DNA from 4 places in the Paraburkholderia kururiensis genome. Region 2 is predicted to be linked to each of the others. Evidence: predicted binding sites of a transcription regulator. Region 2 holds the regulator's gene; each other region holds the start of a gene.

Region 1 (7,618 bases), 610 kb from region 2:
CGCCGCAATTCTTTGCTTCGGGGACGTCCGCGCGGGCGGGTGGGTCAAGGCGCGGCGGGCTTCAGAGCTGGTCGTCCACCGGCAACAGCAAGAATAGCCCGGTCAGCAGATTCCTGTAGAAACCTGCCTGCGGGTCGAAGTTGTAGGTGCGCATCTTGCCGTCGTCCTCACCGGTCCACACGAGCGGCGAGGGCGGCGCGCCGATGCGCCTCAGCGACGCGGCCTCTTGCGGCGAGGCCAGTTGCACGCGATAGCTCGCCGAGGGCGCCGTGGCGCTCTTGAAGAGTTCCGCGACCTGGCCCGCGATCTGCGGGCTGTGCACGATGAGCGCGAGCTCGGTATTCAGATGCACCGAACGCGGATCGAGATTCAGCGAGCCGATCACGAGCGTGCGGCGGTCGATCACATAGGCCTTCGCGTGCAGGCTCGCGCGCGAGCGCGACCCCGTGAGCCCCACGCTGCGGTCGCGTTGCACCGGCTTGAATTCGTAGAGATCGACTCCGTGCTCGAGCAGCGGCACGCGGTAGGGGCTGTAGCCGGCCTGCACGGCGACGGCGTCGGTTGCCGCCAGCGAGTTCGTGAGAATCGCCACGTGCACGCCGCGTGCCGTGAGCTGCGAGAGCGCGTTCACGCCCACTTCGTGCGGCACGAAGTAGGGCGAGAAGACCAGCAGACTCTCGTGCGCGCCGCGCATCAGCTCGAAGAGCCGCTGCGCGGGCGGGCTCTTGTAGTCGGCCTTCGGCACGGCCACCTTGTCGGGCGTGTCGGCCTTGAATTCCGCGGGCGCCCAGACGAGACCCAGCTCGTCACGCGCGATTTGCTGCGCAAGCGGCGTCGCGTTGATGGGCTTGGCATCGTAGGGATCGGCATTCTCACGCCAGTGCTCGCGCAGCGCGTCGCGCGCTTCGTCGAGATCGTGCGGGTCGAAGCTTTGGCGGTTCAGCACGCGCAGTGGATAGGCGCTCGCACTGTTCCAGTAGCGATCGAAACTCGCGGAGATGTCCGCGACGATGGGACCGGCGGCGAGCATGTCGAGATCGCGGAACTCCAGCGTGGGGCTCGCGTTGAAATACTCGTCGCCAAGATTGCGTCCGCCCACGATGGCGAGCTGGTTGTCCACGATCATCGCCTTGTTGTGCATGCGGCGCGTGAAGGTGTCGATGCGCGTGAACAGGTCCGTGGTGCGCTCGAACATGCTCAACTGCTCGCTGCCGAACGGATTGAACACGCGAATCTCGATCTTCGGATGCGTGTTGAGCGCGGCCATCAGCTTGTCGATGTCCTTGAAGTTCAGGTCGTCGACCAGCATGCGCACCCGAACGCCCTGATCGGCCGCATAGAGTGCCGCGCCCAGCAGCAGCTTGCCGGTGGTGTCCTCGTTGGCGATGTAGTACTGCATGTCGAGGGTTTGGGTGGCGGCGCGCGCGAGCGCAATGCGCATCTGCAGGGCCTCGGTGCCGGCGGAGAGCAGTCTGAATCCCGACTGGCCGCCGTGCGCCTTGACGGGTGCGGCGAGGGCTTCGGCTAGGGGCGTGGAAGCGCCGGGCGGCAGCGCGTGCGTGACGTCGCGCGGGTAGGCCGTGGCGGGCGGGCGCGTGGCGCAGGCGCCGAGCGCGAGCGCTGCAACGAAGGCGAGCAGAAGGCTTGAGAGCAGGCGCGCAAACCCGGTGGGCGCCTCATGGCGAACGCATGCAACAGGCGTTGCGCGGACGCGCCTGCGCCACAGGGCTGCGACGGACCGGTCGATGTACGGCAGCACGCCTCGTTCTCCACGGTGGTGTTGTCGGCACCGGCCTGACGGGGCCGGTACCCTGTTGTGAAGAACATTCTACGGGCAATTGTTAAGGCAGGCTGGGCTGCCGGCATAGCGTGGGGCGTGAGGCGGGGGGGCGTGCGCGAAAAAAAGCCCGCGCATCGCGCGGGCCCAACCCTGTCAGAGGAGTGTCACGGAAAACGGCTTCATCGTAGCGCGCGTCTCGGGCGCCACCAACCAACCATCCGTGCGTTGCTTATCGCCGTCGTGCTGCGATGCTTCGTTCGCCCGCCGCTTTGACATCACGACGAACGGCCGTCTTGCACCGAGCCGGGCTTTCGCTGAAGGCTCAGGCGGTGAAAGCGCAGCGTCATCAGGACGGCCACGCTCGCGAGCCCCGCGGCGAGTCCCCACCACAACCCGCGTGCGCCGAGGCCGAAGTGAAACGCGAGCGTGTAGCCGGTCGGAAAGCCGATGCCCCAGTAGCCGAACGCCGCCGCGATCATGGGTATGCGCGTGTCCTTGAGGCCGCGCAGGCAGCCCGAGGCGACCGTCTGCATGCCGTCGACGATCTGGAAGATCGCCGCCACGCCGAGCAGCGACGCGGCGAGTGTGACCGTGCTCGCGTTGGCTGGGTCGTCGAGCTTGAGGTAGAGCCCGACGATCCAGTGCGGCGCGACGATCAGCACGAGCCCCGAGAGCGACATGAACGCGACGCCGAGCGCGAGCGCGACGAAGCCCGCATGGCGCGCAGCGAGCGGCTGCCCCGCGCCTTCCCAGAAGCCGACGCGCACATTGGCCGCCTGGCCGATCGCGAGCGGCACCATGAACGACACGGACGCCACGTTGAGCGCGATCTGGTGCGCCGCGAGCTGTGCTTCGCCGAGCACGCCCGCCATGAGCCCGGTTGCGAGAAAGAGCGTCGATTCGACCCCGTACGTGATCGCCACCGGCCAGCCGATGCCGAACAGCTCGCCCATCAGCGGCACGGTGGGACGCCGTGCGGCGACGAAGTGCCGGTAGCGCGGCCGCAAATGGAGCAGCGCCGCGAGCACGAGCGCGGAGAGCCAGACGGTGAGCGTGGTGGCCGCAGCCGAGCCGAGAAAGCCGAGCCGGGGCAGTCCGTACGCGCCGTGGATGAGTCCGTAGTTGAGAAACGCATTGACGAAGACGCTCGCAATCGAGACACCGAGCAGCCGCCGCGCCGCGCCGATGGCCGGCAGAAACGAGCGCAGCAGCCCGATGCCCGCGAGGCTCGCCGGTGCGGCCCAGCGCAACACGGCGCAGTACTCGCCCACGTTGCGCGCGAGCAGCGGCGGTTCGCCGAACGCAAGCAGGATCGGCGTGGCGAACGAGAGCAGCACGAACGCCGGTACGGTGAGCAGGAGCGACAGCACGAAGCCGGTCCAGTAGATATGCGGCACGTGATGCTCGTTGCGCGCGCCGCGCGCGTTGGCCACGGTCACGCTCACGGAGGTGAGCACGCCTTGCAGCAGGGTCACGACGACGAAGTACAGCGCGGCGCCGAGGCCGCCGGCGGCGAGCGCATCGGCGCCGAGGGAGCCGAGCAGCACCGTGTCGGTCACGCTCATCGCCATCTGGGCGAGCTGCGCGATGGCGAGCGGGGCGGCGAGGCGGGCGGTGTCGGCGGCGTGACGGGAAAGCGTGGGCGGCCTCGTGCCCGCGCGCGAGAAGCTCGATTGCTGGGTCATGGGAAGGGAAAGACGGCGCGAGCGTGTCGGCGCGCCGCGTTTCTTCTGATTTCTTTCGGGACGAACAGCTTATTGCGGGAACGGCCGGCTGTCGATGAAAAGGCCCGTTTCTGGTGCAGTTTCTTTCAATCGGCTTCGCGCACGGCGATGCGCGTGTCGCCGAACAGCACGACCTGCCCCGCGCGGATCTTGCACGTCTTGCGCAGCTCCACCTGGCCGTCCACCTTCACTTCACCTGCCGCCACGAGCTGCTTGGCCGCGCCGCCGCTGTCGGCGAGGCCGGTGATCTTCAGCAGGTTGTGGAGTTCGACGTAGTCGCCGGTGAGCGGGAAATCGAGATTGGGCATGGCGCACGCGAGGAGATCGGATTCAAGGGCTCGCATCATAAGCCCGCGGGCGCCGCCGCGTCGAACGGATTGCGCGCAGTTCGCGGGTGCGCGGGCGGGCGAGGGTTCGGCGCGCTTGTCTCGCGAGGGTGTATGGATATACAGTGTGCGTCGCCATCGTCCCGTTCTGCTTACGCCGTGCCTTCCGTTTCCCCCCCGGTTTCCGCTTCTGTTCGCGATTCGTCTGCCCTCGTCGAGGACGTTGCTGCCCTTGGCGGCGCAAGCCCGGCGGCCGGAATGGCGTCGGCCGTTGCGCCGGAAGTCGCGTCGAAAGTCTCCGCCTGGCTCGCGAAGCTCAACGACGCCCAGCGTGCGGCCGTCGAGCACGGCGTCGGCGAGCCTGGCGCGCCCGCGCCGCTCGTGGTGATCGCCGGCGCGGGCTCCGGCAAGACCAATACGCTTGCGCATCGCGTGGCGCATCTCGTCGTGAACGGCGCGGACCCGCATCGCATTCTGCTGCTCACCTTCTCGCGCCGCGCCGCCGACGAAATGACCCGCCGCGTCACGCGCATCGCCGCCGGCGTGCCGGGCGCAGCAGCGGCACTCGCGCACGGGCTCATGTGGGCCGGCACGTTTCACGGCGTGGGCGCGCGGCTTCTGCGCGAGTACGCCGAGCGCATCGGCCTCGCGCCGGGCTTCACGATCAGCGACCGCGAAGACTCCGCGGACCTCGTCAACCTCGTGCGTCACGAACTCGGGTTTTCGGCGAAGGAACGGCGGTTCCCGTCGAAGTCCACCTGTCTCTCGATCTATTCGCGCGTCGTGAATACCGGCGCGTCTCTCGCCGACGTGCTCGCCCGCGCGTTTCCGTGGTGCTGCGAATGGGAGGCGGACCTGCGCGCACTCTTTGCCCGCTACGTCGAGGCGAAGCAGGCGCAGAACGTTCTCGACTACGACGACCTGCTGCTCTACTGGTCGCACATGGCCGCCGAGCCCGCGCTCGCCGCGGAACTCTCCGCGCGCTTCGATCACGTGCTCGTGGACGAGTATCAGGACACGAACCGCCTGCAGGCGTCGATCCTGCTCGCGCTCAAGCCCGACGGGCGCGGCCTCACCGTAGTGGGCGACGACGCCCAGGCCATCTATTCGTTTCGCGGCGCCACGGTGCGCAACATCCTCGACTTCCCCGCGCAGTTCGATCCGCCCGCGCGGCAGGTCATGCTCGAGCGCAACTATCGCTCCACGGCGCCCATTCTCGAGGCGTCGAATGCGGTGATCGGGCTCGCCAAAGAGCGCTTCGCGAAGCAGCTCTGGACCGAGCGCGCAAGCGCGCAGCGTCCGCGGCTCGTCACTGTGGGCGACGAAGCCACGCAGGCACGCTATGTCGTCGAGCAGGTGCTGGAGGCGCGCGAGGCGGGCATGAAACTGAAGTCGCAGGCCGTGCTGTTTCGCGCGGCGCACCACAGCGCGGCGCTCGAGGTCGAACTGGCACGTCGCAACATTCCGTTCGTCAAGTTCGGCGGCCTGCGTTTTCTCGACTCGGTGCATGTGAAAGACGTGCTTGCCGTGCTGCGCTGGGCGGAAAATCCGCTCGACCGCGTGGCCGGCTTTCGCGTGGTGCAGTTGCTGCCCGGCGTCGGACCGGCCACGGCGGCGCGGCTGCTCGACCAGGTCGCGGCCTGCCAGGGCACCTGGCATACGGCCGAGGCTCTCGCGGCGTTCGCGCCGCCGCCGCGGGCCGCGCAAGACTGGGCCGCGTTCGTCGCGATGATGTCGACGGTCTGCTCGCGCGCGAGCGCGTGGCCCGCCGAGTTCGAGCTGATCCGCCGCTGGTACGAACCGCATCTGGAACGCAATCACGAAGACGCCGCCATGCGCCACGCGGACGTGCTGCAGATGGAGAGCATCGCGGGCACGTACCCGTCGCGCGAACGCTTTCTCACGGAACTCACGCTCGATCCGCCCGATGCCACGAGCGGCGAGTCCGGCGTGCCGCTGCTCGACGAGGACTACCTGATTCTTTCCACGATCCATTCGGCGAAGGGCCAGGAGTGGCGCAACGTGTTCGTGCTCAACGGCGTGGACGGCTGCATTCCGTCCGACCTCGGCACGGGCAGCGACGAAGAGATCGACGAGGAGCGCCGCCTGCTCTACGTGGCGATGACGCGCGCGAAGGAAGACCTGCACATCGTGGTGCCGCAGCGGTTCTACGTGCACAACCAGACGCAATCGGGCGACCGGCACGTCTGGGCCTCGCGCACGCGCTTCATTCCGGCGCCGCTGCTGCCGCTGTTCGAGGCGCGCGCGTGGCCGCCCGCGCCGGTCGTTGCCGCGCCGACGGCGGCGGGGCTGGCTGCGGCGGCTCACGCCAAGGTGGAGATTGCGGCGAAGCTCAGGAAGATGTGGGACTGAGCGAGGCTACCGCGCGGAATATCGCACTGAAGCTGAAGCCGAAGCGGTAGGCGAACCGCCCTCAGCGCGATTGACGCTGCTGTTGTTGCTGGTTGCGTACGGGCGGTGTGAAGACGTTGCGCAGCCACGCGGCGAGACGGGCGAACACGTCGTAGGGTTCTTCGACGAAGATCTCGGGCTTGAGCAGGCGCAGGTACTCCATGATCTGCTGCGCTTCCTGCTTCTGGAACGAGCCGTGCGAAATGCCGAGGCGCAGCAGCCCGCGCAACTCGCCCAGCTTTTCGCGCGATGCGCTGCCCACGCTCGTTTCGCAGGCGATCTTCGCCTCGTAGATGCGCTGGCGCAGCGATTCCGCGAGCCGCCACGCCGGCGTCTGCATCACTTCTTCGAGCGTCTGGATGTCCTGCACGGCCGATTTGATCTGCGCCGAGAGCGGATCGATCAGGTTCGGCGCGGCCTGGGCTTCGTTGACGATCGCCGTGGCCCAGTCGCGGCAGTGCCGGGCGAGTTCGTCGGGCGTCCATTCGGAGCGGGCGGCGAAACCAAAGCCGTACTCGGCGGCCTGGCGCATCAGGATGGCGACGACGTCCGGAAATTCCTTGTCGAGGGTGCGCTTGGCCCACGCGTACTGCCCGCCCTGGAGCATGCGCTGCACCGCGTGCTCGGTGAGCGGCACCATGTTGTCGAGCAGCTTCGCGCGCAGGAAGTCCTCGAACGAAGGCGTCGCGAACTGCGGGTCGAGCTTGAGCGACACGCGCAGGAACGCGTCGAAATCCTTGCGTAGCGACGCAAGGGTTTCTTCCTTCAGCGTAAGGGTGATCTGGCCCATGTGGTTATCCCGTTTTCCCGGTCCGCCCCTGTCGGTGGCGCCGTGGCGTATCTGCTGTGTGCCGGCGGTGCGTCCTTCGCGCGGGTTGCTGGCGTCTTCGCGTTCATGACGGCTCTGTGAACGGACGACGCGCCGCGTGCGATTCAGGCGCGATCCGGGTGCATTCGCGCCGCAAGGCCTGCGGGCACCACGGCCGGAGCCGGCGCGAAAAAGCGGACTTCGATCGGCGGACTTCGATCTGTTTAACGGCCCGCGAGGACGAAACTTGAGCAAGCCATGACGCAGCGCAGGAAACGCCGGGCCCCGGGCGTGGCGCCGGGGGCTTGCGTCGGAGGGAAATGCCCGGTGGCGCTAACGCAGCACGATGCCCTGCCAGACAAAGAACACGGCGAGACCGACGGCGATAGTGAGCAGCGGCCGGCGCGTCAGCGCACTCGCCGCAACGGCCGCGAGCGCCCCGACGAGCTGCGGATTGCGCCACGTCAGTTCCGGACTGCCGTGCGGCGCGATCGCCATGGGAACGATGAGCGCTGTGAGCACGGTGACGGGCACGAAGCCGAGCGCCGTGCGCACGAGCGGCGGAAAG
Region 2 (7,618 bases):
GATGCCGTCGGCGCGCGCGGCCCCTTGCGGATACAGCACGAGATCGTGCGGCCGCACGTACGCGTACGCGGGCCCTTCGAAAGCGGCGTCGATGCCGATAGGCTGCGCCGCCCCCTCCGCCACGAAGCCGCCGCGGCCCACGCTGCCGCGCAGCCGGTTCGCCGCGCCCAGGAACTCGTAGACGAACGGCGTGCGCGGATGGTCGTACACCTCCTGCGGGCTGCCCACCTGCTCGACGCGGCCGTGATTGAGCACGACGATGCGGTCCGCCACTTCGAGCGCTTCTTCCTGATCATGCGTGACGAAGAGCGTCGAGATGTGCAGATCGTCATGCAGCCGCCGCAGCCAGCTGCGCAGTTCCTTGCGCACTTTCGCATCGAGCGCGCCGAACGGCTCGTCGAGCAGCAGTACCTTCGGTTCCACGGCGAGCGCACGCGCCAGCGCGATGCGCTGCCGCTGACCGCCCGACAACTCCGACGGATAGCGCTGCGCCAGCCAGTCGAGCTGCACGAGCTTCAGCAGCTCGTGCACCTTCTCGCGGATCGCGGACTCCGCTGGCCGTTCCTTGCGTGGCTTCACGCGCAGGCCGAACGCGACGTTCTCGAACACCGTCATGTGCCGGAAGAGCGCGTAGTGCTGGAACACGAAGCCGACTTGCCGCTCGCGTGCGCCCACGGCGGCCACGTCCTGGCCTTGCAGCACGACCTGCCCCGCGTCGGCGAATTCGAGGCCCGCAATCACGCGCAGCAAGGTCGTCTTGCCGCAGCCGGAGGGCCCCAGCAACGCGACGAGTTCGCCGGGCGGAAAGTCGAGGGAGACGTCGTCGAGCGCGGCGAAGTCGCCGAAACGCTTTTGCAGGTTGCGAACGATGATGCCCATTTACTGCTCTCCATGGTGAACCGGGCGCGCCAGCGCCACACGCGGCGCGGCTGCGGTTTCTTTCGATACGGCTGCGTGGGCGCCGGCCAGCGCAGACGCGCCGGCATGCACCGCGCCGCGCGCCGCCTCCTGTTCGGCCGACATGTGCCGCTCCGCGAGCAGCTTGAGACCGAGCGTGACGAGCGCGAGCAACGCGAGCAGCGAAGCCACTGCGAACGCCGCTGCGAAGTTGTACTCGTTGTAGAGAATTTCCACGTGCAGCGGCATGGTGTCGGTCTGACCACGAATGTGTCCCGACACCACGGACACGGCGCCAAACTCGCCCATCGCCCGCGCGTTGCACAGAATCACGCCATACAGCAGCCCCCAGCGGATGTTGGGCAGCGTGACGCGCCGAAAGATCTGCCAGCCCGAGGCACCCAGCACGTGGGCCGCTTCTTCCTCGTCGTTGCCTTGCGCCTGCATGAGCGGAATCAGCTCGCGTGCGACGAACGGAAACGTGACGAAGATCGTCGCGAGCACGATGCCCGGCACGGCGAAGATGATCTGCACGTCGTGGTCCTGCAGCCAGGGGCCAAACCAGCCTTGCGCGCCGAACATCAGCACGTAGATGAGCCCCGAAATGACGGGCGAAACCGAGAACGGCAGGTCGATCAGCGTGGTCAGCAGCGCCTTGCCCTTGAACTCGAACTTCGCGATGGCCCACGACGCCGCCAGTCCGAAGGCGAGATTGAGCGGCACCGCGATGGCGGCCGTGGTGAGCGTGAGGCGGATGGCGGCGAGCGCGTCCGGGTCGGCGAGCGATTCGAAATAGACACCGATGCCCTTTCTCAGCGCCTCGTAGAACACCGCCGCAAGCGGCACGACGAGAAAGAGCCCGAGAAAGGCGAGCGCGATCGCGGTGAGCGTCCAGCGCACGAGGCGCGATTCGGTGACAGGGTCCGGACGACGCGCGGCCACGGCGCCGTGCCCTCCGTTCGCGGCGGATGCCGCTCTACTGTTGCCGCTCATTGCGCACCTCCCGTCGCGTGCGACGCGGCGCCCAGCTCCGGTATCGTGCCCGGCCCCGCCGACGCCGCCGAGGCGCTGCGACTCGTGCGCCGTTGCAGATACCACTGCAGCGAATTGATGAGCAGCAGCATGAGGAACGACACCACGAGCATCACCACCGCGAGCGCTGTGGCGCCGGCATAGTCGTACTGCTCGAGCTTCGTGATGATGAGCAGCGACGTGATCTCGGACTTCATCGGCACGTTGCCCGCAATGAAGATCACCGAGCCGTACTCGCCGAGCGCGCGTGCGAACGCGAGCGCAAAACCGGTCAACAGCGCGGGAAGCACCGCGGGCAAAACCACGCGCCGGAACGTGAGCCAGCGTGAGGCGCCAAGGCACGCGGCCGCTTCCTCCTGTTCGCGCTCGAAGTCTTCGAGCACCGGCTGCACGGTGCGCACGACGAACGGCAGTCCGATGAACGTGAGCGCGACCAGCACGCCAAGTGGCGTGAACGCGATCTTGATGCCGAGCGGTACGAGAAATTGACCGATCCAGCCGTTGCCCGAGTAAATGGCGGCAAGCGAAATGCCGGCCACCGACGTGGGCAGCGCAAACGGCAGGTCGACCACCGCATCGACGACGCGTTTAAGCGGAAACGTGTAGCGCACGAGCACCCACGCCACGAGGAAGCCGAACACGGCGTTGATCGCGGCACCGCCCAGCGCGGCGAAAAAGGTGAGCCGGTACGAGGCGAGCACGCGCGGCGAGGTAACCGCATGCACGAACTGCGCCCAATCGAGCGTGGCCGTCTTGAGAAACGTGGCGGCGAGCGGAATCAGCACCACGAGGCTCAGATACGCCACCGTAATACCAAGCGTCACGCCAAAACCGGGCAACGCCGCCGGTTTGCGGAAGGTGAACGTCGTCATGCCAATGCTCTGTCAGGGTTCTTCAGGGTTACATCGACGTCCGGTCATGCGGTCGGCGAGGCCGGCAGCGCGCGCGGCCGGTCATGCCCACGCCGTGCTGCCGTTCCCGTCGCCGCGATCTGCCGGTCGCTTTTATCGTGACACGCGTGATGCGGTGATATTGCACGGCGCTCTTTCGATGCCGTATCGGCGTTCTGCCGTGCTGCTCCCGCCGTGTTGCTTCCGCTTTGCTGCTTGATAAGCCGCCGTTACTGCGGCTGGTAGATCGAATCGAATACGCCGCCATCGGCGAAGTGCGTCTTCTGTGCGTTCGTCCAGCCGCCGAAGGTGTCGTCCACGGTATAGAGCTTCAGCTTCGGAAACTTCTGCGTGAGTTCGGCGGGCACCTTCGTCGAACGCGGGCGATAGAAGTTGCGCGCTGCAATCTCCTGGCCCTCTTCGCTATAGAGGAAGTTCAGGTAGGCCTCCGCGACCTTGCGCGTGCCGTGCCGGTCCACGACCTTGTCCACTACCGCCACGGGCGGCTCGGCCAGGATACTCACCGAGGGCACCACGATCTCGAACTTCTCGGGGCCGAACTCCTTGAGCGACAGGAACGCTTCGTTTTCCCAGGCGATCAGCACGTCCCCGATGCCACGCTGCACGAAGCTCGTCGTCGCGCCGCGGGCGCCGGAATCGAGCACGCCGGCGTTGCGGTAGAGCTTCGCGATGAAGTCCTTCGCCTTCTGCTCGTTGCCACCCGGCTGGTGCAGCGCGTAGGCCCACGCCGCGAGGTAGTTCCAGCGCGCGCCGCCCGAGGTCTTCGGATTCGGCGTGACGATCGACACGCCCGGTTTTACGAGATCGTCCCAATCCTTGATGTGCTTCGGATTGCCCTTGCGCACGAGGAACACGATGGTCGACGTGTACGGCGAGGCGTTGTCGGGCAGGCGCTTCTGCCAGCCTTTGTCGATGAGCCCCTTGTTCGCGATGGCGTCGATGTCGTACGCGAGCGCGAGGGTCACCACGTCGGCCTGAAGCCCGTCGATCACGGAACGCGCCTGTGCGCCCGACCCGCCGTGCGACTGCTTGAAGGTCACCGTCTCCCCGGTCTTCGCCTTCCACTCCTTCGCGAACGCCTGGTTGACGTCCTGGTACAGTTCGCGCGTGGGGTCGTAGGAAACGTTGAGGAGCGTGGTGTCGGCGTGCGCCGTCGTGACGCCCCCCGGCGCGCCCAGCACCGCGGCAAGGCCGAGACCGAATGCGGCGATCCAGTGTTTTGCCTTGCGCGTGGCAGCCGGTGCGGAGGCGCGTGTCCTGCCGAACCCCGTCGTGTGGTCTTGCATCGGTTTTCTCCTTTTGTGTCGCGTAGCGGTGGCGCCGTGCCGCAAAGCGGGTTTGGCGGACGCTCCGGGTAATGCGAGCCAGTCTAATGAGACCCCTTCATGATTAAAAATAATCCTTCTTCATTTTTTAATACGGAAAAGTGGTAACGACGGCGGGATGGGGCGCTGCGGCGTGTTTTCGGCTGTCATCGCAGCGCAATGCGGCGTTGTGGCACAGGCTCGTGCCGCGAACTTCAAGTAACGCTTGAAAAGTGCCGGACACTGTATAAAAATACAGTCACCTGTCTATCCATACAGTGGCGCCATGACCAAACTCACCGCACGACAGCAGCAGGTTTTCGATCTGATTCGCCGGGCCATCGAGCGCACGGGGTTTCCGCCCACGCGCGCCGAGATCGCCGCGGAACTGGGGTTCAGTTCGGCCAACTCGGCGGAGGAGCACCTGCGGGCGCTGGCGCGCAAAGGGGTCATCGAACTGGCGGCGGGCGCATCGCGCGGCATCCGGCTGCTGCCGGGCATCGACGACATGCCGCATCAGTTCACGTTGCCGCACTCCAGCCTCATGCAGCTTTCGTTGCCGCTCATCGGACGCGTGGCCGCGGGTAGCCCGATCCTCGCGCAGGAACATATTTCGCAGCACTACGCCTGCGACCCCGCGCTCTTTTCGAGCAAGCCGGACTATCTGTTGAAAGTGCGCGGTCTTTCCATGCGCGACGCGGGCATCTTCGACGGCGACTTGCTCGCCGTGCAAAAGCGCACCGAGGCGAAAGACGGCCAGATCATCGTGGCGCGGCTGGGTGACGACGTCACGGTGAAGCGCCTGAAGCGCCGGCCGAACGGCATCGAGCTGATCGCCGAAAACCCGGACTACGAGAACATCTTTGTGGAAGCCGGCAGTGCGGATTTCGCACTGGAAGGCATTGCGGTGGGCCTCATCCGCCCGACCGAATTCTGAACGTCTGAACGCCGCCTGGAGAGATTCATGGAACGTCTTGCCCGCCTGCTGCCCTTCCGCCAGTTCGGCCGCCTTCGTCATCTGCGCACGCTGGTGCCCTGCATCCCGGTCGCGTCCGCCGTAGACACTGTGTCGGCCCCCCGGACAGCACCGCTCTTCGGCAATGAAACCCAATCGCTGCCCGCCCTGCCGTCGGCACAACCGGCGTTCGCCCGCGTCTCGCTCAACGCCGGCGTGCACAGCGAGCCGGCTCGCCGTGCCCCGGTGCGCGTCTATCACGGGCCGTCGCGCCTCATCATGGTGGGCACGTTCGAGGCGGTGTGCCGCATGATCGACCATTGCATCGCCGAACAGGGCGCGGGCGCGTGAACGGGCCGGGACAGCACGCTACGCGGCGGCTCGCTATCGCGGCCGTCGTGCTGCTTGTGGTAGCGGTGCTGGGTTACGCCTACGCGTCGCCTTACATCGTGCTCGATCGGCTCAAGCGTGCGGCGGACGCGCGCGACGCCGAAACGGTCAACGCCTATGTCGACTATCCGGCCCTGCGCGTGAGCCTCAAACAACAGGTGACCGAGTTGCTGATGCGGCGCATCGACGCGCAAAAGCACGGCAATCCGTTCGCCGTGATCGGCGCGATGATCGGTGCCGCGCTGATTGGTCCGCTGGTGGATGCGTACGCGACGCCCGACGGTGTCGCGGCGATTCTCAATGGCATGCCGCCGCGCGGGCAACCCGGCGAACGGCCTCCCCCTGTGGGCCCGTCCGGAGGAACGACGGGCGGTGAGGCTGAAGGCACCGCATCAACTGCGCCGTCTGCATCCTCCGCCCCCTCTGGGCCCCCGACCACCCAGACGCCCACCGCGCCCGCCACTCCGCAGACGCCACCCGAGGCGCAGACGGCCCCGCCTCAGCCACCCCAGACCACGGCTGGATACCGCGGCCTCAACGAGTTCGTCGTGACCTATCAGCATGGCGTTGGCGATACGCGGTATGCCGCCATCCTGCGCCGCGACGGCCTCTTCTCATGGAAGCTGTCTGCCGTGGACCTCAACGGATAAGCCCTCCGGCTCGCGCGGTCGGTCGTCCGCGAACTGCGCGTGACTAGGCCGCTGCGGCCTCCTCCTTCTGCTCGGCCGAAGACGAACACGCGACCAGGATGCTGCACGACACGCGATCCAGCAGTTGGGTGTTGCCTGCGCCCATCCACCATCGCGAGAGACCCGTGCGGCACCGGTGCCCCACGACGACGAGGTCGGCTTGCAATTCATTGGCCAGATTCGCGATTTCGTCGATGGGGTGTCCAAACGCGAAATGGCCCTGTGCCTTCACACCGTGCTCGGTCAGCCAGTCCACTCCCTCCTGGAGAATCTGCCGCGCGGTCTCTTCGAAGCGACCGCAAGCGACGTCGGTCAACAGGCCCGCGCTCTGTGCAATGCTGGAACGCATGTCCACCACAGAAAGCAGATGGGTTTCCGCTTTCAGGTCCAGTGCCAGTTCGGCGCCGCAGCGCAGCGCCTTGCGGCCTTCGCGCGAGCCGTCGTAGCACAGCAGGATTTTCTTGTAGCTCGCCATGAGGTTTCTCCGATCCGCCTTCCCTGCGGTTTGAATGTGCTTTCATCATGGTGCGCCGCAATTCCGCTTGCAAGGCCTGGAAAACGCCAGGTGTGCGCTGGCCCCCTGTGGCACGCCCGTAACCGTTTTCAGCACCATGCCGCAGCGCGCAAATGCTTGCCGCGACAGAGATCCCGCGCCCAACGCAAATGCAGCGATGCACTAGAATAGGCCGCCTTGCCTCCCTCCTCTCCGCATTCGGGTCACGCCGTGCATCGCGTGACCGGTGTGGTTTCCTGGTACACGAACACGAGTTTCCATGTCCGCCGCCATCGAATTCGAACAGGTAGAAAAACGCTACGGCGAGAAGAAGGTAGTCGACGGCCTGTCGTTCCATGTCCGTCCCGGCGAGTGCTTCGGGCTACTCGGCCCCAATGGCGCAGGCAAGACCACCACGTTGAAGATGCTGCTCGGCATCTCCTCGCCCGACGCCGGCACGATCCGCCTGTGCGGAGAACCCGTGCCTTCGCGCGCACGCTTTGCCCGCGCACGGGTGGGCGTCGTACCGCAGTTCGACAACCTCGATCCCGATTTCACCGTGCGTGAGAATCTGCTCGTGTTCGGCCGCTATTTCGGTCAGTCGGCGGCGCATACGCGTGCGCTCGTGCCTGCGCTGCTCGAATTCGCACGACTCGAGAGCAAGGCCGAAGCCCGCGTCAACGAACTCTCGGGCGGCATGCGCCGGCGGCTCACGCTCGCACGGGCGCTCGTCAACGACCCCGACGTGCTCATCATGGACGAGCCCACCACGGGCCTCGATCCGCAGGCGCGTCATCTGATCTGGGAGCGGCTACGCTCGTTGCTCGCACGCGGCAAGACGATTCTGCTCACCACGCACTTCATGGAAGAAGCCGAGCGACTCTGCGACCGGCTGTGTGTGATCGAGGAAGGCCGCAAGATCGCCGAGGGCGCACCCAACGATCTGA
Region 3 (7,618 bases), 650 kb from region 2:
ATTACGCAGCCGGAGCCGCTGCCTGCGCCTTCTGCGCCTGCTTCACGAGACGCTCGACGGCGGGCGACAGCTGGGCACCCACGCCTTGCCAGTACGTCACGCGATCGTGCGCGACGCGCAGCGCTTCGCCCTTCGTCGCGACCGGATTGTAGAAGCCGACGCGTTCGATGAAGCGGCCGTCGCGACGGTTACGCGAATCGGTTGCAACGATGTTGTAGAACGGGCGCTTCTTCGAGCCGCCGCGAGCCAGACGGATGATGACCATACTTGAATCCTTGAAAACCGGGGGTTCGGGACCACTGAAACCGGCGATTATAGCCTGAAACCAACGCCATAACAAACACTTAACGGGGAATCATGCAAATCGGACTCTGACGGCAAGACACGCCCGGCCGCGCGAGCCGGCTCGCCGCTCTTACGGCCTTTGCCCGCGGCCTTCTGTGGCCCCACATGCCGGTCCCTATGCCGCGGCCATGGCCATCGCTGACTGCCTCGTTCCGGCGCGCCGCAACCCCTGCATGCCCTCTGTCCCGGCGAGACGGATTCTTCGACCGCCTCCTACGTCTGGCACCCTCCGCTCGGCGTAGAATTCGCCTCGGCTCGGAATCCCGAGCAGCGTGACGCAGGCCTGCGGGCCCGGCAGGCAGCGCTCCCAACAATCACACGTTCCCATGCCCACCGCTTCGAATTCATCGCGCTTTCGCTCCAAGACGCTCACTGCCGCTCTCGCCTTCTTCTTCGGCAGCATCGGGGCACATCGCTTCTATCTGTACGGCCCGCGCGACGTGTGGGGATGGGCGCATCTGCTGGGCACGGTGATCGGCATTCCCGGCTTTTTGCTGCTCGCCGCCACGCAGCGCGAGTCTGCGCTCGGATGGTCGCTTGCGCTGCCGGGCGCGGTGTCGCTGCTGGCCGCGTTTCTCGCCGCCATCGTCTACGGACTGCGCCCCGACGAGAAGTGGGACGCCCAGTTCAACCCGCACGCCGGCCGCCACAGCCGCTCAGGTTGGGCGGTGATCTTCGTCGTCATCTTTTCGTTGCTGATCGGCGCCTTCCTGCTGATGACGGGGCTTGCGCTCTCGTTCCAGACCTATTTCGAGTCGCAGGTCGAAGCTGCGAAGTCGATCTCACAGTAAGCGGACCACCGACGAGCAGAGACGACAACACACGACCAGGCGGCAGCGCTAGAACAGGTCGAGTTGCGGGTCGTCGGCCGCGCGCCGCAACACGACCGGTTCGCGGCGGAATTGCGAGATGTCCAGAATGCCGCGCCGCCGCTCGTTGAGACCGAGCCGCCGCACGGCCTTCTCGAAGCGCTGCCGCAGCAGATCGGCCCACGGCCCCTCGCCCTTCATGCGGCGTCCGAACGAGGAATCGTAGTCTTTGCCGCCGCGCATGTCGCGCACACGGCTCATCACGCGATCGGCGCGGTCCGGAAAATGCGCCGCCAGCCAGTCCTTGAACAGCGGCGCGACCTCCCAGGGCAGCCGCAGCACGATGTAGCTCGCGCTCGTCGCGCCAGCCTCGGCACACGCTTCCAGGATGTGCTCCATATCGGGCTCGGTCACAAACGGGATCACCGGCGCGATGCTGACGCCCACCGGCACACCCGCCTGCGTGAGCGTACGAATGGTGCGCAGGCGCCTCGCAGGCGAGGCCGCGCGAGGCTCCAGCGTGCGCGCAATACCTGCATCGAGCGTGGTGATGGTGATCGCGGCCATCACCTGGCCACGGTCCGCCATGGGCGCCAGCAAGTCCAGATCGCGCTCGATCAACGAGGACTTCGTAATGGCGGCGAACGGATGGTGGCGGTCGTGCAGCACCTCGATCACGCGACGCGTGAGCCGCAGGTCGCGCTCCACCGGCTGCCAGGCGTCGGTGTTCACGCCGAGCGCGATCGGCTCGGGCACATAGGACTTCTTCGAAATCTCACGCGCAAGCAATTCCGGCGCGTTGACCTTCGCATAGATGCGGCTTTCGAAATCGAGCCCAGGCGACAGGCCGAGATACGCGTGCGTGGGCCGCGCGAAACAGTAGATGCAGCCGTGCTCGCACCCGCGATACGGATTCAGGGAAATGCTGAACGGAATGTCCGGCGACTGGTTTCGCGTCAGGATGCTCTTTGCGTGCTCCTCGAACACCTGGGTCCGCAGCAGAGGCGGCGCGTCGCCGTCCGCACAGTCGGGGTGCGTCCAGCCGTCGTCGAACGCCTCGCGCTGGTCGACTTCGTAGCGGCCCTGCAGGTTGGTTACAGCGCCCCGCCCCTTGTGCGGGACGGGCGGAGCTACCGGGTACTCGGAATATTCAGCATCGGAATCGTTCACGGCGGCACACGACAAACCCGGACAAACCGGAATAAACGAAAAGCGGCCGCGCCATACGAGGCGGCCGAAGTACTGTACAAATATACAGTACTTCGGCCGTTTGTCGAGCCGTCCTTCGTGTCGCTTCGCCGGGCCGGTCGATCAATCGCCCACAGCGATCGTCAGCGTTTCCTTGATCTCTTCCATTACCACATAACTCTTCGACTGAACCGCGCCGGGCAGCTGCAACAGGATGTCACCGAGCAGCTTGCGGTAGTCCGCCATCTCACCGATACGCGCCTTGATGAGGTAGTCGAAATCACCTGAGACGAGGTGGCACTCCAGCACCTCCGGAATCTTCTGCACCTCGCGGCGAAACTGCTCGAACATGTTGCCGCTTTTGTGGTCCAGCGTGATCTCCACGAACACGAGCAGCGCCGCGCCCAGCATCTCGGGATTCACGCGCGCGTAGTAGCCCGTGATGACGCCGTCGCGTTCCATGCGCTTCACCCGCTCCGTGCACGGCGTGACCGAGAGACCGATCTGCTCGGCGAGGTCTTTCATCGCCATCCGTCCGTCCTGCTGGAGCAGTTTCAGGATGCGATGGTCGATGCGATCGAGAGTCCGGACGGGTTGACGTTGCGTGCGCATGGTTTTTCTACTAAAAACTGAAAAAATACAATAACAAAACCTACATGAACCGCAATAGCATAGCCGCAAATACTGGATGCACGCCATATTTCAAGTTTTTCCGGCCTGCGCATCGGTTTCCCTTTTCTGGATGGAGCAGCTATGCGAATCGTCGTTCTGGGCAGTGGCGTCGTCGGCGTGACGAGCGCCTATTATCTGGCGCGCGCCGGTCACGAGGTCACGGTGATCGACCGCGAAAGCGGCCCCGCGCTCGACACGAGTTTCGCGAACGCAGGCCAGATCTCGCCGGGTTATGCCTCGCCCTGGGCCGCTCCCGGCGTGCCGCTCAAGGCCGTGAAGTGGATGTTCCAGAAGCATGCGCCGCTCGCCATCCGCCTCGACGGCACGCGCTTCCAGTTGCAATGGATGTGGCAGATGCTGCAGAACTGCACGGCCGGGCGCTACGCCGTCAACAAAGGCCGCATGGTTCGCCTTGCCGAATACAGCCGCGATTGCCTGCAGGCGCTGCGCGCCGAAACGGGCATCCAGTACGAAGGCCGCCAGGGCGGCACGCTTCAGGTGTTCCGCACGCAGCAGCAACTCGAGGGCGCCGCGAAGGACATCACCGTGCTGAAAGACGCGAACGTGCCCTACGAGTTGCTCACGCCTGAAGAGCTGTCGCGCGCCGAGCCGGCGCTCGCCGCCGTGTCGCACAAGCTCACGGGCGGCCTGCGCCTGCCGGGCGACGAAACCGGCGACTGCCAGCTGTTCACCACGCGTCTGGCCGCGCTTGCCGGGGAACTGGGCGTGCGCTTCCGCTACAACACGGCGATCGACGGCCTCGCCGTTGCCGGTGGACGCGTTGCCGGCGTGCAGTGCGGCAGCGAACTCGTGCGTGCCGACGCCTTCGTGGTCGCTCTCGGCTCGTACTCGACGAAGCTGCTCTCGGGCATCGTGAAAATTCCCGTGTATCCGCTCAAGGGTTACTCGATCACGGCACCGATCGTCGATGCCAACGCCGCGCCGGTTTCAACGGTGCTCGACGAAACGTACAAGATCGCCATCACGCGCTTCGACGACCGCATCCGCGTGGGCGGCATGGCCGAGATCGTCGGTTTCGACAAGCGCCTGCGCGATGCGCGCCGCGAGACGCTCGAAATGTGCGTGAACGACCTGTTCCCGGGCGGCGGCGACACCTCGAACGCCACCTTCTGGACCGGTCTGCGCCCCATGACGCCGGACGGCACGCCGGTGGTAGGCCGCACGCCCATGCCGAATCTGTTCCTCAACACGGGACACGGCACGCTGGGCTGGACGATGTCGTGCGGCTCGGGCCAATTGCTCGCCGACCTGATGTCGGGCAAGCAACCCGCCATTCGTGCCGACGATCTCTCGGTTCATCGCTACCTCGGCGAAACGAGCGGCACGGGACGCCCCGCATACGCCTGATCGGCCTCGCGCGAGCCTCGCGCGATAAGTACGCGCAAGCAAAAAAGAAGGCGCCTATGTCGGGCGCCTTCTGCTTTATGGATGGCGTTTCACCGGTAAGGCGCCCCGCTCATCGCAGGGCACCCGGTTCACCGGCTCGCGGGCATCAGAACTGATCTTCCGCAAGCGCGAACACGCCTTCGCCACCCTTCGCGGTGACGATCGACACCTCGAGCGCCCCCGCCTGAGGCAGCACGTGCTGCGCAAAGAACTGCGCCGTGGCGATCTTCGCCTCGTAGAACGCCGGGTCCTCGGCATGCTTGCCGGCTGCGATCAGCATGGCGCGCGCCATCTGCCAGCCGCCCAGCACGATGCCGGCGAGCTTCAGATACGGCACGCTTCCCGCGAACACCGCGTTCGGATCGCCCTTCGCGTTGCCCACGACGTACTCGACCACCGACTGCAACGCACGCTGACCTTGCGCCAGCTGCGTGCGCATGGCGTCGAACGCGGCGCCCTCATGCGCGCCAAGCGCCTCGACGGTCTGCCCGATCTCCGCGAGCAGGGCCTTCGCCACCGCGCCGCCGTCGCGCACCGTCTTGCGACCCACGAGGTCGTTCGCCTGGATCGCCGTCGTGCCCTCGTAGATGGTCAGGATGCGCGCGTCACGGTAGTACTGCGCCGCGCCCGTTTCCTCGATGAAGCCCATGCCGCCGTGCACCTGCACGCCGAGGCTCGTCACTTCGAGCGAAAGCTCCGTGCTCCAGCCCTTCACCACCGGCACGAGGAACTCGTAGATCGCGTGATGCCGCTCGCGCGTCGCCGCATCGGCGTGACGATGCGCGATGTCGCTGTGCGCGGCCGCCACGTAGGCAAGTGCGCGCGATGCTTCGGTGAGCGAACGCATCGTAGCTAGCATGCGGCGCACGTCGGGGTGGTGGATGATCGTCACCGCCTGCTTCGCCGATCCGTCCACGGGCCGGCTTTGCACGCGCTCCTTCGCGTAGGCGAGCGCCTTCTGGTAGGCGCGGTCCGAGACCGCCACGCCCTGCATGCCGACGGCGAAACGTGCAGCGTTCATCATGATGAACATGTACTCGAGGCCGCGATTCTCCTCGCCGACCAGCTGACCGATGGCGCCGTCGTGATCGCCGAACTGCAGCACCGCGGTGGGGCTCGCCTTGATGCCCAGCTTGTGTTCGATCGACACGCAATGCACGTCGTTGCGTGCACCGAGCGAACCGTCGTCGTTGACGAGGAACTTCGGCACGGTGAAGAGCGAAATGCCCTTCACGCCTTCCGGCGCGCCCGGCGTGCGCGCGAGCACGAGATGCACGATGTTGCTCGCCATGTCGTGCTCGCCCCACGTGATGAAGATCTTCGTGCCGAAGATGCGGTACGTCCCGTCGCCCTGCGGCTCGGCACGCGTGCGCACCAACGCGAGATCGGAGCCGGCCTGCGGTTCCGTGAGATTCATGGTGCCGGTCCACTCGCCCGAAATCAGCTTCGGCACGTAGCGCTGCTTCTGCTCCTCCGTGCCCGCGGTGAGCAGCGCTTCGATGGCGCCGTCGGTCAGCAGCGGGCACAGCGCGAATGACAGGTTCGCGGCATTGAGCATCTCGATGCACGCGGTGGCGATCAGCTTCGGCAAGCCTTGGCCGTCATAATCGGTGGGGTGCTGAACGCCTTGCCAGCCGCCTTCCGCGAACTGCCGGAAAGCTTCGGCGAAACCCGGCGTCGCCTTCACTTCGCCGTTGTGCCAGCTGCTGGGATTGCGATCGCCTTCCACGTTGAGCGGCGCGATGACGTCGCCGCACAGCTTCACGGCCTCTTCCAGCACGGCCTGCGCGGTTTCCGGCGTGGCGTCTTCGAAGCCGGGCAGGCTCGCGAGCTGTTCGATGCCGGCAAGTTCGTTCATCACGAACAGCATGTCTTTGACGGGGGCGATGTAGCTCATTGGGTCAGTCTCCTCTACTGCCTGATATCAATAAAAAAGGGGCGCCGAGTGCGCCCCTTCGTGTGCCGATAGCCTTCTGCGAGGCGCGGGTACCGCGCTTAGCCGAGTTCGCCGACGAGTTCGGGCACGAGCGCAAACAGATCGCCGACGAGGCCGTAATCGGCCACGCTGAAGATCGGTGCTTCGGGGTCCTTGTTGATCGCGACGATCACCTTCGAGTCCTTCATGCCGGCGAGATGCTGGATCGCACCGGAGATGCCCACCGCCACGTACAGTTGCGGCGCCACGATCTTGCCCGTCTGACCCACCTGGTAATCGTTGGGCACATAGCCCGCGTCCACGGCCGCGCGCGAGGCGCCCAGCGCGGCGCCCAACTTGTCGGCGAGCGGCTCCAGCACCTTCGTGTAGTTCTCGCCGCTGCCGAGGCCCCGGCCGCCCGACACGATGATGTTCGCGCTCGTCAGCTCGGGACGGTCAAGCTTCGTGACCTCGCGGCTCACGAACTGCGAGATGCCCGCGTCCGGCGCCGCCTCGATCTTCTCGATGGACGCGCTGCCGCCCTCAGCCGCCACGGCGTCGAAGCCCGTGGTGCGCACCGTGATGACCTTGATCGGGTCCGCCGACTGCACCGTGGCAATCGCGTTGCCCGCGTAGATCGGGCGCTCGAACGTGTCGGCACTGACCACGGCCGTGATGTCGCTGATCTGCGCCACGTCGAGCTTCGCCGCGATGCGCGGCGTCACGTTCTTGCCTGCGGCCGTGGCCGGCGCGAGGATGTGCGAGTAGTCCTTCGCGATATTCAGCACCGTCGCCTCGACGTTTTCCGCGAGGCCTGCTTCGAGTTGCGGCGCATCGGCAAGCAGCACTTTCGATACGCCCGCGATCTTCGCTGCCGCTTCGGCCGCGCCCCGCGCGTTGTGGCCCGCCACCAGCACGTGGACGTCGCCACCGATCTTCGCGGCGGCCGCCACGGTGTTCAGCGTCGCGCCCTTCACGGTCGCGTTGTCGTGTTCCGCAATTACCAGAATCGTCATTTGTCCTCGCTCCCTTACAGCACCTTCGCTTCGGTCTTCAGCTTCTCCACCAGCGTCTTCACGTCCGGCACCTTCACGCCGGCCGAGCGCTTCGGCGGCTCGGCGACCTTCAGCGTCTTCAGACGCGGCGTCACGTCTACGCCGAGGTCCTCGGGCTTGATGGTTTCGAGCGGCTTCTTCTTCGCCTTCATGATGTTGGGCAGCGTCACGTAGCGCGGCTCGTTCAGGCGCAGATCGGTGGTGACCACGGCGGGCAGCTTCAGCGA
Region 4 (7,618 bases), 2.2 Mb from region 2:
CCTTGAAGAGCGGGAAATACGTAAGTGCCGCAATCAGGCAACCGGCCATGATGATCGGCTTGCGGCCGATGCGGTCCGAGAGCGAGCCGAAGAACAGGAAGAATGGCGTGCCGATCAGGAGCGCGATCGCGATCAGGATGTTGGCGCTCGCGCCATCCACCTTCAGCGTCTGCGTGAGGAAGAAGAGTGCGTAGAACTGGCCGGTGTACCACACCACGGCCTGGCCGGCGGTCAGGCCGATCAGCGCGAGGATCACGATCTTGAGGTTCTTCCACTGGCCGAACGCCTCGGTCAGCGGAGCCTTCGACGTCTTGCCCTCTGCCTTGATGCGCGCGAACACGGGCGATTCGTTGAGTTGCAGCCGGATCCAAACGGAAATGGCCAGCAGGACGATTGACGCAATGAACGGAATGCGCCAGGCCCACGCACCGAACTGCTCTTCGCCCACGAACGTGCGCACGCCGAGAATCACGAGCAGCGACAGGAAGAGGCCCAGCGTCGCGGTGGTCTGGATCCACGCGGTGTAGAAGCCGCGTCGGCCGGCCGGCGCATGTTCGGCCACGTACGTCGCCGCACCGCCATACTCACCGCCGAGTGCGAGCCCCTGCGCAAGCCGCATCGCGATGAAAATAACGGGCGACGCAATGCCTATGGACGCGTAACCGGGCAGGAAGCCGACCACGAACGTCGACAGACCCATGATCACGATGGTGACGAGGAACGTATATTTGCGGCCGACCAGGTCACCCAGGCGTCCGAAGACGATGGCGCCGAACGGTCGAACGGCGAAGCCCGCGGCAAAGCCCAGCAGGGTGAAGATGAAGCCGGCGGTGGGATTGACGCCGGAAAAGAAGCTCTTGCTGATGAAAGCCGCCAGCGATCCGGCGAGGTAAAAGTCGTACCACTCGAAAACCGTGCCCAGCGACGAGGCGAAAATCACCCGCTTTTCGGCGCCTGTCATGGGTGCGTGCGATAGCTGCCCGCCTATGGTTGCCATAAGTCGTCTCCGTTCTGATATTGATATTCGTGAGGCGCGCCCGGACAGGCGCACCTGCGTTTGATTATTGGAACGGAAACTTACTGGCTACTGACGCGTAACGGGGTCTTTCGAAGCGGGTTTGTGTGGAGTGAAGTCGCGTCTTTATTCGCTGAATTGCGGAAATGCGCGGCCAAATGTCCCGTACATCATCGATTTCGTGGCGCTGTTTCTGCGTACGAAAACCGCTCGTAAGGGAAAGTCCTCGTACCTGAAAAACGCTCCTTACGGTCCCTTGTCCGACCCTTAGAGGCCGTTCGTCTGTGCCGCTCCCCGCATACGCAGCGTAACGCGCACGAGCGTGCCCGCCATGCGGGGCGTTTCCTGGTAGACGTTATCTTCCATTGCCAGCGTGCCGCCGTGCATCGTGGCGATTTCCTTGACGATGGCGAGGCCAAGCCCGCTGCCGTCGCCCTCGCGGCCGAGAATCCGGTAAAAGCGCTCCGTTACGCGTTCGCGTTCGGCGGGCGGAATGCCGAGCCCCGTGTCCTCGACTTCCAGATGCACGACGCCCGCCGCCGCATCCGGGCGCACCCGCACGGTGATGCGGCCGCCGGGGGGCGTATAGCGCATTGCGTTGTCGATGAGGTTCGACAGCATTTCGCGCAGCATCACGGGATGGCCTTCCACCTCGATCTTCGGGTCGGCGCTGTCCGGCCCTTCGTAGCCGAGGTCCATCTGTTTCACGAGAGCCGCCTGCACCCAGTCGCGCACGGCGTGGCGCGCCACTTCGCCCACGTCCACCGCGCTGAAAATTTGCCCGGACAGGCGGTTCTCGGCGCGGGCGAGCGCCAGCAGCTGGGTGACGAGCCGTGCCGCGTGCTCGGAACTCGTCGCGATCTGCTGGAGCGAACGATGAACTTCGGCGGGCGCTTCCTGACGCAACGCGAGTTCGGCCTGGGTGCGCAGGCCGGCAAGCGGCGTCTTCATCTGATGCGCGGCGTCGGCGATGAAGCGCTTTTGCAACTCCATGTTTTGCTCGAGCCGCGTGAGCAGGTCGTTGAACGACGTGACGAGCGGCTCGATTTCCGGCGGCGCGCGACGCGCTTCGAGCGGCGAGAGGTCGTCCGGACGACGCGCGCGGATATTCGTCTGCAGCGCATGCAGCGGCGCGAGGCCGCGCGAGAGGCCGAACCAGACGAGCACGATGGCGAGCGGCAGGATCACGAACTGCGGCAGGATCACGCCCTTGATGATGTCGTTGGCCAGTTGACGGCGCTTGTCCAGCGTTTCGGCAACCTGCAGGAGTACCGGCTGCGCGCCGGGCGTCTGAGGAAACTCGACGGTCGTGTAGGCCACGCGGATATCGTTGCCGCGCAGCATGTCGTCGCGAAACTCGACGATGCCGGGTTGCGGGCGGTCGTCCTCGTGCGGCAGGGGCATGTCGCGGTCGCCCGCCACCAGCTCGCCGCGCGTGCCGAGCACCTGGAAGAACACGCTGTCGATGTTGTCTGCGCGCAGGAAGTCCCGCGTGGACTCGGGCAGCGTCAGTTCGGCCACGCCGTTCACGGGATGGATCTGCCGCGCGAGCACGTAGGCATCGGTTTCGAGCGCGCGGTCGAACGGCCCGTTGGCGATCGATTTCGCCACGAGGTAGGTGACCGCAATGCTCATGGGCCACAGAAGAAGGAGCGGCGCCAGCATCCAGTCGAGAATCTCGCCGAACAGCGAACGTGGGCGCGCCTGGGCGGCGCTCTCGGTTTCGTCGGGCGGCGCGAAGGGGTTCTCGTAGCGCGCGTCGCGGGTTTCGTCGTCTAGTGGTACGGGAGCGGCGGGCGGCGATGGCGGGGGCGAACCGGTGGCGCGCCGGACATCGAGAGGCGCGGTCATGCTGTCTTACTTGTACGGATGGGTGGCCGGCATTGCCGGCGCGACGGCAGCGGAGGGCGAGGTAGCGGACGCGCCGAGCCCGTTTGTCCCCGATGCCTCCGCGGCCGCCTCGACGCTCACGGCCGGCCCTTTTACCGACTTCGACGATGCCGATGGATCGTTGGCGGCCGGCGCGCCGAGCGACGCGGGCGAAGCTGCGCCCGACGTCGCGGCCGATGCCGGCACAGGCGCCTGCGCCGCTTTTTCCAGGCAGTAGCCGAGTCCGCGCACCGTGGCGATGCGCACGCCGCCCGGTTCCAGCTTCTTGCGCAGTCGGTGCACGTACACCTCGATTGCGTTGTTGCTGACTTCCTCGCCCCACTCGCACAGATGATCGACGAGCTGTTCCTTCGACACCAGCCGGCCAATCCGCTGCAGCAGCACTTCGAGTACGCCGAGCTCGCGCGCGGACAAGTCGAGCACCTGGTCGTTGATACACGCGATACGCCCGACCTGGTCGAACGATAGCGCGCCGTGCCGCACCACCGTAGGGCCGCCGCCGGCGCCGCGGCGCGTGAGCGCGCGCACGCGGGCTTCGAGTTCGTTGAGCGCGAAGGGCTTGGCCATGTAGTCGTCGGCGCCGAGGTCGAGCCCCTTGACGCGTTCATCTACGCTGTCCGCAGCCGTGAGGATCAGCACCGGCAGGTTCGAATTGCGCGCGCGCAGGCGGCGCAGCACCTCGAGCCCGGGCATGCGCGGCAGGCCGAGATCGAGTATCAGGAGGTCGAAAGTCTGCATCGACAGGGCAGTATCCGCTTCCACGCCGTTCTTGACGTGGTCGACGGCATAGCCCGATTGGCGGAGTGATCGGACCAGACCGTCCGCGAGTATGCTGTCGTCTTCGGCAATGAGAATTCGCATGATGCGCCCAGCGTTGCATGGGCCGGCGCCGTGTTGTCGCGCGGCGCTCAGCGCGGTCTCCAAAAGTGTTGTGGCGGCGGCAAGTATCGGCTCCGGTACGAAGCTCGAACTCGGGAATCCGGTTTGCCGGGGCTTGCTAAAACCACTGTTTTTTTATACAGTGTCTGCGATTCATGTGCAATCGCGGCTGCGCGTACCAACGTGTCGTGCAGCGACTTGCACATCTGCCTCAGACGCCGTTCATCATAGCAAAGGACGATTCATGGAAGAAAGCAAGAAAGGCTCGGCTGGACTGACTGCTGAAAAGAGCAAGGCGCTCGCTGCTGCGCTCGCGCAGATCGAAAAGCAGTTCGGCAAAGGGTCGATCATGCGGCTCGGCGACGGCGAGGTAGTGGAAAATATCCAGGTGGTGTCTACCGGCTCGCTGGGCCTCGACATCGCTCTCGGCGTTGGCGGCCTGCCGCGCGGTCGCGTGGTCGAAATCTACGGTCCTGAGTCGTCGGGTAAAACCACGCTCACGCTCCAGGTGATCGCCGAAATGCAGAAGCTGGGCGGCACGGCGGCGTTCATCGACGCAGAACACGCGCTCGACGTTCAGTACGCAAGCAAGCTGGGCGTCAACGTGCCGGAACTGCTGATCTCGCAGCCCGATACCGGCGAACAGGCACTGGAAATTGCGGACGCGCTGGTGCGCTCGGGCTCGATCGACATGATCGTGATCGACTCGGTCGCGGCGCTCGTGCCGAAGGCCGAAATCGAAGGCGAAATGGGCGACTCGCTGCCTGGTCTGCAGGCGCGTCTGATGTCACAGGCCCTGCGCAAGCTCACCGGCACGATCAAGCGGACGAACTGCCTCGTGATCTTCATTAACCAGATTCGCATGAAGATCGGCGTGATGTTCGGCAACCCGGAAACCACCACGGGCGGCAATGCACTGAAGTTCTATTCGTCGGTGCGTCTGGACATTCGCCGTATCGGTTCGATCAAGAAGAACGACGAGGTGATCGGCAACGAAACGCGCGTGAAGGTCGTCAAGAACAAGGTGTCGCCGCCGTTCCGCGAAGCGGTGTTCGACATCCTGTACGGCGAAGGCATTTCGCGCCAGGGCGAGATCATTGATCTCGGCGTGCAGGCCAAGATCGTCGACAAGGCGGGTGCGTGGTACAGCTATAACGGCGAACGCATTGGCCAGGGCAAGGACAACGCGCGTGAATTCTTGCGCGAGAATCCGGACATCGCCCGGGAGATCGAAAACCGTATTCGCGAATCCCTCGGCGTGACTGCGATGCCGGCTGATGCGGTCCAGTCGGACGACGTCGAAGTCGCAGGCGAAGAGGAGTGATCATCACGTGATGCGCAAGGGTCCGTCCGCGCCAGTGCCGCCTGCGCGGCTTGATCCGCAGGACCCGGACCCTGCGCATCCAGGTGACGACGACGCTGCCGAAGCGCCGACGTTCAGTCGTTCCTCGGAACGCGCGCGACGTGCATCCACGGGTTCAAACCCATCCGCTGGCGACCAGCAACGTCCCGGCCGTTCGCCGAAGGCCCGCGCGCTGGCCTACCTTTCTCGCCGCGAGTACAGCCGTTCAGAGCTTTCCCGCAAGCTGATGCCGTTCGTCGACGATGTCGGCGAACTGGACGCCCTGCTGGCATCGCTCGAGCGGGAAGGCTGGCTTTCGGATTCACGCTTCGCCGAGAGTCTCGTTCATCGGCGGGCATCGCGGCTTGGCGCAGGCCGCATTGTCGGCGAACTGAAACGGCACGCGGTGGGCGACACGCTTATCGAACAGGTGAGCGCCCAACTTCGCGAAACCGAACTGGCGCGCGCGCAGTCCGTATGGCGCAGAAAGTACGGCCAGCTTCCCGAAACACCCGCCGAGCGCGCACGTCAGGCGCGCTTTCTGGTAGCACGCGGCTTCTCTCACGCCACCATCGCGAAAATCCTGAAGGGTATCGAAGACGACTGGCCCGAGGCTTGAACCGGCCGCTCGAATTCCCGATCGCGCATAGGCCGGCGTCCCAAATGCGGTGCGATACCTCCACGGGGTTTCCCCAAGTGGGAAATACCCGCTATGCTAAAATCGTGGGGTTTCCCAACACAGCCTCGCCTTTCCGCATGCCGCTTCCCCCGCCTGCCGCCCGCAATTTGCGCCATACGCGCACGATTCGGGCAGAAGCCTACGAGCGCGAAGACGGTTTATGGGATATCGAGGCATGCCTGACCGACCAGAAGCCGCGCGATGTGGCCCTTGCGTCGGGTGTCCGTCGCAACGGTCTGCCAATTCATGAACTCTGGCTTCGCATCACGATCGATCGGGAGCTCAATGTCGTCGACGCCATCGCGTCGTCCGACTGGGTGCCCTATCCCGGTCAATGCGAGGCCGCCAATCCCGCCTACCGCGCCCTCATCGGGCTCAATCTCCTCCGTAACTTTCGTCGCGATGCCGCCCAGTTGTTGGCCGGCACGGCTGGCTGCACGCACCTCACCGAGCTATGCGCCGTGCTGCCCACCGCCGCCATTCAGGCGTTCGCCGGCGACGTCTGGCATACCGGTGACAGCGCACCGGAGCAGGGAAGCAGCAGTCGCGAGTCCGCTCGCAACGCAGGCAATGGCGGGCGCACCGAAAACAACCCGCCTTTTCAGCTCGGACGTTGTCACGCGCTACGGTTCGACGGCGAGGCGGTTCGACAGTTCTATCCGCGCTGGTATGGGCATGCGCCGCGCGACACCGTCCGTGCGGCGGACTCCATTGAAACCGGCGGGCAGACGGACCGTGGCGGCAGCGCCGGCGGCGCGTCGTGCCTGAACAAGAAAAGCGGAAACGAAGTTCAATCCAACTCTCAGACTGAAGGGAATCACGCATGAAGATTCACGAGTACCAGGGTAAGGAAATCCTGCGGAAATTCGGAGTCGCGGTACCGCGCGGCAAGCCGGTCTTCTCGGTGGACGACGCGGTCAAGGCCGCTGAAGAGCTGGGCGGCCCGGTCTGGGTCGTCAAGGCGCAGATCCACGCGGGCGGTCGCGGCAAGGGCGGTGGCGTGAAGGTCGCGAAGTCGCTGGATCAGGTGCGCGAGTACGCGAACCAGATTCTCGGCATGCAGCTCGTGACGCACCAGACCGGTCCGGAAGGCCAGAAGGTGAACCGCCTGCTGATCGAAGAAGGCGCGGACATCAAGAAGGAACTGTACGTCGGTATCGTGATCGACCGCGTGTCGCAGAAGGTCGTCGTGATGGCCTCGAGCGAAGGCGGCATGGATATCGAAGAAGTGGCCGCCAAGACGCCGGAAGCCATCCACAAGGTTGCAGTGGAACCCTCCACGGGCCTGACCGATGCCGAAGCCGACGGCCTCGCGAAGCAGATCGGCATCCCCGACGCTTCCGTTCCCCAGGCACGCGCCATCCTTCAGGGCCTCTACAAGGGCTTCTGGGAAACGGACGCATCGCTCGCCGAAATCAACCCCCTGATCCTCACCGGCGACGGCAAGGTCATCGCGCTCGACGCGAAGTTCAACTTCGACTCGAACGCGCTCTTCCGTCATCCGGAGATCGTGGCGTATCGCGATCTGGACGAGGAAGACCCGGCTGAAGTGGAAGCGTCGAAGTTCGACCTCGCCTACATTTCGCTCGACGGCAACATCGGCTGTCTCGTGAACGGCGCAGGCCTTGCGATGGCCACGATGGACACCATCAAGCTGTTCGGCGGCGAGCCCGCCAACTTCCTCGACGTCGGCGGCGGCGCCACGACCGAGAAGGTCACGGAAGCCTTCAAGCTGATGCTGAAGAACCCGGGCCTGAAGGCCATCCTCGTCAACATCTTCGGCGGCATCATGCGTTGCGACGTGATCGCCGAA

The links. Region 2 encodes LexA, which represses DNA repair genes until DNA is damaged. Its sites were predicted from a motif close to ACTGTATNNNNATACAGT; they were not measured.
Region 1: a site for LexA is predicted at 3,940-3,957, ahead of U0042_RS14150 (ATP-dependent helicase). Genes of this name have one in related genera too.
Region 3: a site for LexA is predicted at 2,396-2,413, ahead of U0042_RS14320 (PA0069 family radical SAM protein). Genes of this name have one in related genera too.
Region 4: a site for LexA is predicted at 3,911-3,928, ahead of recA (recombinase RecA). Genes of this name have one in related genera too.

Annotation. Positions count from the first base shown of each region.
Region 1 covers NZ_CP139965.1:3,182,818-3,190,435, reverse strand. Annotated here, with positions in the region: gene U0042_RS14165 (phospholipase D family protein) at 62-1,654, opposite strand; gene U0042_RS14160 (MATE family efflux transporter) at 2,056-3,465, opposite strand; gene U0042_RS14155 (RNA-binding S4 domain-containing protein) at 3,591-3,812, opposite strand; gene U0042_RS14150 (ATP-dependent helicase) at 4,089-6,203, shown strand; gene U0042_RS14145 (DUF4088 family protein) at 6,265-7,032, opposite strand; gene U0042_RS14140 (AzlD domain-containing protein) at 7,384-7,618, opposite strand, start outside.
Region 2 covers NZ_CP139965.1:2,573,793-2,581,410, forward strand. Annotated here, with positions in the region: gene U0042_RS11525 (sulfate/molybdate ABC transporter ATP-binding protein) at 1-879, opposite strand, end outside; gene cysW (sulfate ABC transporter permease subunit CysW) at 880-1,890, opposite strand; gene cysT (sulfate ABC transporter permease subunit CysT) at 1,887-2,801, opposite strand; gene U0042_RS11540 (sulfate ABC transporter substrate-binding protein) at 3,050-4,126, opposite strand; gene lexA (transcriptional repressor LexA) at 4,431-5,081, shown strand; gene U0042_RS11550 (hypothetical protein) at 5,109-5,450, shown strand; gene U0042_RS11555 (DUF2939 domain-containing protein) at 5,447-6,139, shown strand; gene U0042_RS11560 (universal stress protein) at 6,183-6,653, opposite strand; gene nodI (nodulation factor ABC transporter ATP-binding protein NodI) at 6,952-7,618, shown strand, end outside.
Region 3 covers NZ_CP139965.1:3,218,866-3,226,483, forward strand. Annotated here, with positions in the region: gene rpsP (30S ribosomal protein S16) at 2-265, opposite strand; gene U0042_RS14315 (NINE protein) at 672-1,136, shown strand; gene U0042_RS14320 (PA0069 family radical SAM protein) at 1,185-2,324, opposite strand; gene U0042_RS14325 (Lrp/AsnC ligand binding domain-containing protein) at 2,466-2,954, opposite strand; gene U0042_RS14330 (D-amino acid dehydrogenase) at 3,096-4,382, shown strand; gene U0042_RS14335 (acyl-CoA dehydrogenase) at 4,528-6,318, opposite strand; gene U0042_RS14340 (electron transfer flavoprotein subunit alpha/FixB family protein) at 6,417-7,352, opposite strand; gene U0042_RS14345 (electron transfer flavoprotein subunit beta/FixA family protein) at 7,367-7,618, opposite strand, start outside.
Region 4 covers NZ_CP139965.1:4,801,938-4,809,555, forward strand. Annotated here, with positions in the region: gene U0042_RS21595 (MFS transporter) at 1-997, opposite strand, end outside; gene U0042_RS21600 (sensor histidine kinase N-terminal domain-containing protein) at 1,283-2,866, opposite strand; gene U0042_RS21605 (response regulator transcription factor) at 2,873-3,766, opposite strand; gene recA (recombinase RecA) at 4,029-5,108, shown strand; gene recX (recombination regulator RecX) at 5,119-5,745, shown strand; gene U0042_RS21620 (DUF2889 domain-containing protein) at 5,883-6,632, shown strand; gene sucC (ADP-forming succinate--CoA ligase subunit beta) at 6,629-7,618, shown strand, end outside.